Linked DNA regions of Tahibacter amnicola. The protein of the gene in region 1 interacts with the protein of each later gene in a pairwise test. Links are inferred from orthologs where the notes say so. Each region holds a gene or a part of one and is shown on either strand. Other genes may lie near its edges.

Region 1 (3,843 bases):
GCCTCCACCAACCCCGGCTGTGGCTCGTGCGCTACCCCGAGGATCTGCTCTGCGATGTTGGCGGCCATCAGGTCGTCGGGTGACTCGGGCATCCTCGCCGCGATCGCATCGCCCAGCGAGCGGCCCTTGCGGACGGCGCCGGCGGCGCCGAGCAGGGCGGTCGCCACCATGTCATCGACCTGGTTACGCTCGCCTTTTCCCACGACGTTCTCCAGCATGCGTGCCATCTGGTCACGCTCACCGGCGCCATTGCCTTCCGAGCGGGCGCGCATTTCCAGAATGAAGTCCCGCTGCGGTGAATCGGACGGCAGCAGAGCAAGCGCGTGGTCATACTGTGCCAGCGCCTCGTCAAAGCGTCCGAGATCGTGAAGGATGGAGGCAATCCGCACGTAGTAGCGGTGCGTACCGTCCAGCCGGGCGCAGTGCTCGAATTCGTGCAGCGCGGCTTCCAGTTCCCGCCGCAGATACTGCAGGCCGCTGAACGTGGTGACGCAGTCTTCCGGCGGCGTGCCTTCCGGGACCAGCAGTGCGCGCCCGCGGTGGACATTGGCGCGCGCATCGCGAAATTCGAGCCGTTCCGGCGCCAGCGTGATGGCGCGCTCAAGCAGGGCATCGGCCTTTGACGCCTGGCTGAGATCTTCCTCGTTCGCGCTGTGGCGAATCAGGTTCGACAGGGCGAAATAGGCCTCGGCAAAGTGAGGATCGCTGTCGATCGCGCGCCGCAATTGCGCGGTGTGACGCTGCACCCGTTGCGCGGCCTCCCGCTCACGGGCCTGCAGTTGCGCCGGCGTGAGGTGGTCTTCCTCATCTTCGTCGTCGACATCATCGCCCCAGTCCAGCTCCACCTGCTTGACCAGCGCCGCTGCGTGGTCCGGTTTGAGCGTCAGCACATCGGCCAGCGCCGCCAGTGCCTCGTGGCGGCTGTCGAGCTTTTCCAGGCAGTTGGCACGATACCAATGCAGCGACGCGACCTGTGGATGATCGACGATCACCGTGTCGATGTGTCCCAGTGCCTGGGCGTAGTTTCCGGCCTGCCATGCGGCCTTGAAGGATTCGAAATGCGGATGCTGTGCCATGTCCCCTGATCCCATCGGCAAACCCGGGCAACTATAGCCGGAGCGTGCTTTCCGGAGCCAATGGGCGCGGACGGGCGTGTCGTTGTACAGAGCGAGCGGGTAGTCCAGCGTGGACGGATGAACCCCTGTTTGTCGTTCCGATCTGCACGCCGCACGGCGACAGCGGTGACATTCGCAAACAACAAAAAAACCCCAGGACTCGCATCCTGGGGTTTTTCGTCAGAACCGATGTGCCGAATCAGGCCGCGCGCGAGTGCTTCTTGCGGTCGTTTTCGGTCAGGTGCTTCTTGCGCAGGCGGATGGCCAGCGGCGTCACTTCGACCAGTTCGTCGTCTTCGATGAATTCCAGCGCCTGTTCGAGCGTCATCTTGATCGGCGGGGTCAGGGCGAGGGCGTCGTCCTTGCCAGCGGCGCGGAAGTTGGTCAGCTGCTTGGCGCGCAGGGCGTTGACGGTGAGGTCGTTGTCCTTGGCGTGGATACCGACCAGCTGGCCTTCATAGACTTCTTCACCGGCTTCGATCAGCAGGCGGCCGCGTTCCTGCATCGCGAACTGGGCGTAGGCGGGCGACGGGCCGGTGCCGTTGGAGATCATCACGCCATTCGGTCGCGCGGCGATGGCGCCTTCGGACTTCGGGCCGTAGTGGTCGAACACATGGAACAGCAGGCCGGTGCCGGCCGTGATGGTGCGGAATTCCGTCTGGAAGCCGATCAGGCCGCGGGCCGGGATCAGGTATTCCATGCGGACACGGCCGCGACCATCCGGTTCGATGTTCTTCAGCTGCGCCTTGCGCTCGCCCAGGCGCTGCATCACGCCACCCTGGAACTGTTCTTCCAGGTCGACGACCAGCTGTTCGAACGGCTCCATCATCTGGCCGTCGATTTCCTTGATGATCACTTCCGGACGCGAAACGGCCAGTTCATAGCCCTCGCGGCGCATCGTCTCGATCAGGATGGACAAGTGCAATTCGCCGCGTCCGGAAACTTTGAATTTTTCCGCCTCGGCCGTGTCTTCCACCTTCAGCGCCACGTTGTGCAGCAATTCGCGGTGCAGGCGATCGCGGATCTGGCGGCTGGTGAGGAACTTGCCGCCGGAGTGTTCCTTCTTGCCGGCAAACGGCGAGTTGTTGACCTGGAACGTCATGCTGATGGTGGGCTCGTCCACGGTCAGCGCGGGAAGCGCCTCGACGGCGTCCGGCGCACAGACCGTGTCGGAGATGCCCAGTCCTTCGATACCGCTGATGGCGACGATATCGCCGGCCACGGCTTCGGCCACTTCGTGCCGCTCAAGGCCCATGAAGCCGAGCACCTGCAGGATACGACCTTGCTTCTTCTTGCCTTCGCGGTCGATCACGACCACGCTCTGGTTCGGCTTGACCTTGCCACGCTGGATGCGACCGATGCCGATCACGCCCACGTAGCTGTTGTAATCGAGCTGACTGATGCGCATCTGGAAGGAACCTTCCGGATCCACATCGGGGATTTTCACCTTGTCGACAATGGCCTGGAACAGCGGCGTCATGTCGCCTTCGCGGACCGATTCGTCCATGCCGGCGTAGCCCTGCAGGCCCGAGGCGTAGACAACCGGGAAGTCGAGCTGTTCGTCGGTCGCACCGAGACGGTCGAACAGGTCGAAGGTGGCGTTGAGGACGTAGTCCGGGCGGGCGCCCGGGCGGTCCACCTTGTTGATCACGACGATGGGCTTGAAGCCCATCTGGAACGCCTTCTGGGTAACGAAGCGCGTCTGCGGCATCGGGCCGTCGAAGGCGTCGACCAGCACCAGGACCGAGTCGACCATCGACAGCACGCGCTCGACTTCGCCACCGAAGTCCGCGTGGCCTGGGGTATCGACGATGTTGATGCGGTAGTCACCCCAGCGGATGGCCGTGTTCTTGGCCAGGATGGTGATGCCGCGTTCCTTTTCCAGGTCGTTGGAGTCCATCGCGCGATCGGCCAGTACGGCGCGGTCGGCCAGGGTGTTGGACTGCTTGAGCAACTGGTCGACGAGGGTCGTTTTGCCATGGTCGACGTGGGCGACGATGGCGATATTGCGGAGCTTTTCGATGGACATGGCGATGCGCCCCCGGTTTCCGGAGGGACTCTGGCTTTGGAAAAAGAGGGGCACAGTATAGCCGGTTATGCGGCGCAATGCCGCGACGCAGCACGCCATCGGCGATCCGGGTCGCCGGGCGCCCGGTCTGGGCCGCCAACCGGTATGGGCGGGTGCGCCGGGCCGGTGGCCCGGCCCGGCGCGGACGCTTACTTGCAGGAACCTGGCAGGTGCTTGGCCAGTACGGTGGTGACCGCCTCTGACGAGCTCAGCGGTTCGGCGGTGTCGGCGATGGCGCCGTCACCGCACTGCCAGACGATCTGGCCGTCCAGCAGGTACGGCCGCAGCACGAGGGCCTGGCCGGCGACGGATTTGTTGGCCTGGTCACCGAACTCCAGGACGATGGCGCCCTCGTCGATGTAGTAGCTGGACAGGTACTTGTCGGCGGTATCCAGCGTGAAGCCGCCGATTTCCGCATCGCCCGACGGCAGGGCGTTGTTGTCCTGGTAGTACTCGGCGATGGTGAGCTTGACCATGGCGGTTTCGGCCAGCACCGAGCTGACCTGCGCCCGGACGGTGTAGTCCTGGTACGCCGGGATGGCAATCGCGGACATGATGCCCAGGGCCGCCACGGTCGCCATGGATCCGCCGCCCGCGAACAGCACCTCGGCCGGGTTCTGCTCGTAGACCATGCTCAGTCCGAGGCGATCCTTGGTCATG
Region 2 (3,860 bases), 3.3 Mb from region 1 along the record:
GAAGTCTGGCACGGCGGCGGCCGCCCTGCCAATGCGGTCCGTGCTAGCATTCGCGGCCCCTCGCGGTGCGAAAGGACGTCAGCATGAAAGGCCACGTGGTGCTCTCGCATGGCTTGGAGAGCGGGCCGGACGGCACCAAGGTCAGCGCCCTGGCCGCCCTGGCCGAGTGCAGAGGGTGGCGGGCCACCCGCATGGACTACCGTGACCTCGACGCCCGCGGCCTCATCGCGTGCATCGCGCCCCGCGTGGAACGCCTTGCCGCTGCCGCTGCCGTTGACGAGGCGCCGACGTTGCTGGTGGGTTCGAGCATGGGTGCGTTCGTCAGCGGACTGGCGTCGTTGCGACGGCCGCCGCTGGCCTTGTTCCTGATGGCGGTGCCGCTGCGGATCGATGGCTATGCGCAGCCGTTCGACGCAGCGAACGTGCCGACGACCATCGTGCATGGCTGGAACGATGAACTGTGTCCGGCCGCCGATGTGACGGGACTTGCCCGCGCGCGCCAGGCGACGGTGATCCTGGTGCCGGATTCGCATCGTCTTGCTTCGCAGATGGCGTTCCTGGCGCATCAATTCGACTATTTCCTGGCGGCGGTCGAACGCAACCCGACCGCCACCTCCCAGCGTGGAACCTGACGTGCTCAAACTGTTTGCCACTTGCCCCAAGGGGCTGGAATACCTGCTGCGTGACGAACTCGCGGCGCTGGGTGCGGCCGAGTCGCGCGAGTCGCTTGCCGGCGTGCACTTCAGCGGTTCGCTGGAAGTGGCGTACCGGGCGTGCCTGTGGTCGCGGCTTGCCAGCCGCATCCTGATGCCGCTGGCCGAATTCGATGCGGCGAGTGGCGAGGCCCTGTACGACGGCGTGGCGGCGGTGGATTTTTCCGCGCACATGGCCGCGGAGGCGTCGTTCGCGATCGATGCCAACGGCGCGACACGCGGCGTGACGCACAGCCACTACGCCGTGCAGCGCGTCAAGGACGCCATTGTCGACCAGTTCCGCCAGCAAAGCGGCGTGCGGCCGTCGATCGACACGGAACGCCCCTCGGTGCGATTCAACCTGCTGCTGCGGCGTGAACGCGGCACGCTCTCGCTGGATCTGTCCGGCGCGCCCCTGCACCAGCGCGGATGGCGCGACGGGCATGGCAAGGCGTCGTTGAAGGAGAACCTCGCCGCAGCCATGCTGCTGCGCGCAGGCTGGCCCGAGATCTACGCCGCGGGTGGTTCACTGGTCGACCCCATGTGCGGGTCGGGCACGCTGCTGGTGGAGGCCGCCTGGATGGCGGCGGACGTCGCGCCGGGCTGGAAGCGCGACTACTACGGCCTGCTTGGCTGGCGGGGTCACGATTCCACGCTGTGGGAATCACTGCGAGCGGAAGTGGCGCGGCGCGCCCAGGCCGGCCTGTCGGCACTGCCATCGCGCTTCTTCGGTTTTGACCAGGATCCCGCCGCGCTCAATGATGCGCGCCATAACGTCCAGCGCGCCGGCGTATCGGGGTTCGTGCACCTGGGACGGCAGTCGGTCGATCACCTGAAGCGACCGCAGGAATGCGATGCGGGCGGTCTGGTGATCGTCAATCCACCCTATGGCCAGCGCCTGGGTGACCGCGAGCGCCTGGTGCCGACCTACCGCACGCTGGGCGAGCGGCTCGCCAGCGAATTCACCGGCTGGCGTGCCAGTGTCATCACGTCGGAGCCGGAGCTGGGACGCGCGATCGGCCTGCGCGCCGTGAAACGCTACGCGCTGTACAACGGCGCGATCGAATGCCAGCTGCTCAACTTCGACCTGGCCGAGCAGGCGCCTGCCGAGCCGCGCACGCCAAAGCCGTTGTCCGCTGGTGCGCGGATGCTGAAGAACCGGCTGGAGAAGAATCGGAAGCATTTGCGCAAAAAACTGGAAAGGGAAGATATCCACTGTTATCGCCTGTATGACGCCGATCTGCCCGAATACGCGGCAGCCATCGATGTCTACGGCGAGCACGTGCATATCCAGGAGTACCAGGCGCCGGCGAGCATCGCACCGGACGTGGCGCAGCAGCGCCTGCGCGAAATCGTGCGCGTCGTCGCCGAAACCCTCCAGGTGCCGCGCGACCGGATCGCGCTCAAGCAGCGCTATCGCGGCAAGGGCGGTGAGAAATACGGCCGCATGGACCAGCGCGGCGAGTTCATTGAAGTCAGCGAGGGCGGCCTTTCGTTCCTGGTGAACCTGTGGGATTACCTGGATACCGGCCTGTTCCTGGATCATCGCCCCTTGCGCGGGAGAGTGCGCGAACTGGCGCGCGGCACGCGTTTTCTCAATCTCTTCTGCTACACCGGCGCAGTGAGTGTCTATGCGGCGGCCGGCGGTGCGGCGAGCACGACCAGTGTGGATCTTTCCACAACGTATCTGGAGTGGGCGTCGCGCAACCTGGCGCTCAACGGCTTCGTCGGCAACCGGCACCGCCTGGTGCAGGCCGACGCCGTGAGCTTCCTGGAGCACGATCAGGAGCAGTACGACCTGATCTTCGTCGACCCGCCCACGTTCTCCAATTCCAAGCGGGCGGACGATTTCGACGTACAGCGCGACCACGTGCGCCTGCTCAACGCCTGTGCAAAGCGCCTTTCGCGCGACGGCCTGCTGATTTTCTCCAACAATTTCCGTCGTTTCCAGCTGGATGAAGAGGCGCTTTCGGCGTTCCGGATCCGGGAAATCAGTGCCGCCACGATCCCCTTCGATTTCGAGCGTGACGCCAGGATCCACCGCGCCTGGGAGCTGCGCCACGCCTGAACGCAGCGGCGGCGCGTGATAAGCCGCGATTCAGCCGGATCGTCGCAGCATCGAGCCGCACTTACGCAGGGTCCAGGCCATGTCGTTTCGTCTGTTGAGTCCGCTTCGTCGTCTCGCTCTTGCCCTGGTGGCGTTCTGCGCCATCGCAATGGCTCCCTCCGCCTTCGCGCGGGATTACTACAGCATCAGCATTGGTGGGCCGGGTTACGGCGTCACCTACGGCAACTGCCGCCACTGCGGCGGCTGGTGGAGCGGCCACGCCTACTCGGGCTGGCATTCGCCCTACTACGGCGCCACCTACTACGGGCCGTACCGGCATTCGCACCGCCATCACCACCGGTCGTACCCGCGCTACAACACCGTCGTTTATGAACGCCCGGTGGTCGTGCGGCGTACGCGCTATGTCGACCGCCACTACTACTACGACGACGACCGCCACGACAGCTATCGCGATCACTACTACGACCGCGATCGCCACTACCACCGTGACCGCTATTACGATCGCGATTACGACTACGATCGCTGATCGCGCTTCCCGCTGGCGGTTCCGCCCCATCCCCTAGGGCGCTGCCAGCACCAGGCCCCGTCGCCTTCCCCTTAGGCGACGGGGCTTTCCTTGTCTGGAGTCCTGCACCCGGGCGGTATGCCTCGGCCGGGAACCGCGCGTGGCCAACCCCACGGTGACGGGGGAAATGCGTATCCCTGGGGGCTGAAAACCCGGCACGCAGGGCAGGCGGCCGGGCCGGTCGGCCGGACAGAACCTGGGGCGCGGCGAAGGATGTTATGGCACCCCAGGAAACCGATTTCCCTTGGCGGCCGGCCGTGCCTTCCGGCCGTCGCGTAAGACGGTGCGCTCGTGGTACAAAGGGCGCCGTTTTTGACGGTATATCGCATGCAGCAGCGCGCTAAATCGGCCCGTGCGACGGAAGGTCGCGGGTCATCCGCGGCCCTCACGTTCTTCCGCCAGTGGCTCAAGAATCCGTTGTCGGTGGCGGCCTTGTCGCCCTCGAGTCGCCAGCTGGCACGCCTGATGGTGCGGGAGCTGCCGGCCGATGCGCGGCGGGTGATTGAACTGGGGGGCGGGACCGGCGTGTTCACGC

The links. The genes of interacting proteins can lie anywhere in the genome.
Region 2: the proteins of typA (region 1) and rlmKL interact in binary tests that used the Escherichia coli proteins (3 or more experiments, as listed by UniProt). The link is inferred for Tahibacter amnicola from one-to-one orthologs.

The regions. Positions count from the first base shown.
Region 1 is NZ_CP104694.1:5,574,257-5,578,099, reverse strand. The notes cover bases 730-3,633. They hold typA (translational GTPase TypA), read right to left. Parts: upstream 3,145-3,633; coding sequence 1,315-3,144; downstream 730-1,314. Other genes in these bases: N4264_RS21830 (pilin), read right to left, coding at 3,333-3,633; N4264_RS21840 (tetratricopeptide repeat protein), read right to left, coding at 730-1,076. In the rest of the region: more of N4264_RS21840, read right to left, coding at 1-729; more of N4264_RS21830, read right to left, coding at 3,634-3,843. UniProt on the Escherichia coli protein: A 50S ribosomal subunit assembly protein with GTPase and nucleotide-independent chaperone activity, required for 50S subunit assembly at low temperatures, may also play a role in translation.
Region 2 is NZ_CP104694.1:2,275,440-2,279,299, forward strand. The notes cover bases 276-3,196. They hold rlmKL (bifunctional 23S rRNA (guanine(2069)-N(7))-methyltransferase RlmK/23S rRNA (guanine(2445)-N(2))-methyltransferase RlmL), read left to right. Parts: upstream 276-633; coding sequence 634-2,760; downstream 2,761-3,196. Other genes in these bases: N4264_RS09660 (alpha/beta hydrolase), read left to right, coding at 276-632; N4264_RS09670 (hypothetical protein), read left to right, coding at 2,840-3,196. Also shown: more of N4264_RS09660, read left to right, coding at 84-275; more of N4264_RS09670, read left to right, coding at 3,197-3,286; N4264_RS09675 (class I SAM-dependent methyltransferase), read left to right, coding at 3,653-3,860. UniProt on the Escherichia coli protein: Specifically methylates the guanine in position 2445 (m2G2445) and the guanine in position 2069 (m7G2069) of 23S rRNA. Methylation occurs before assembly of 23S rRNA into 50S subunits.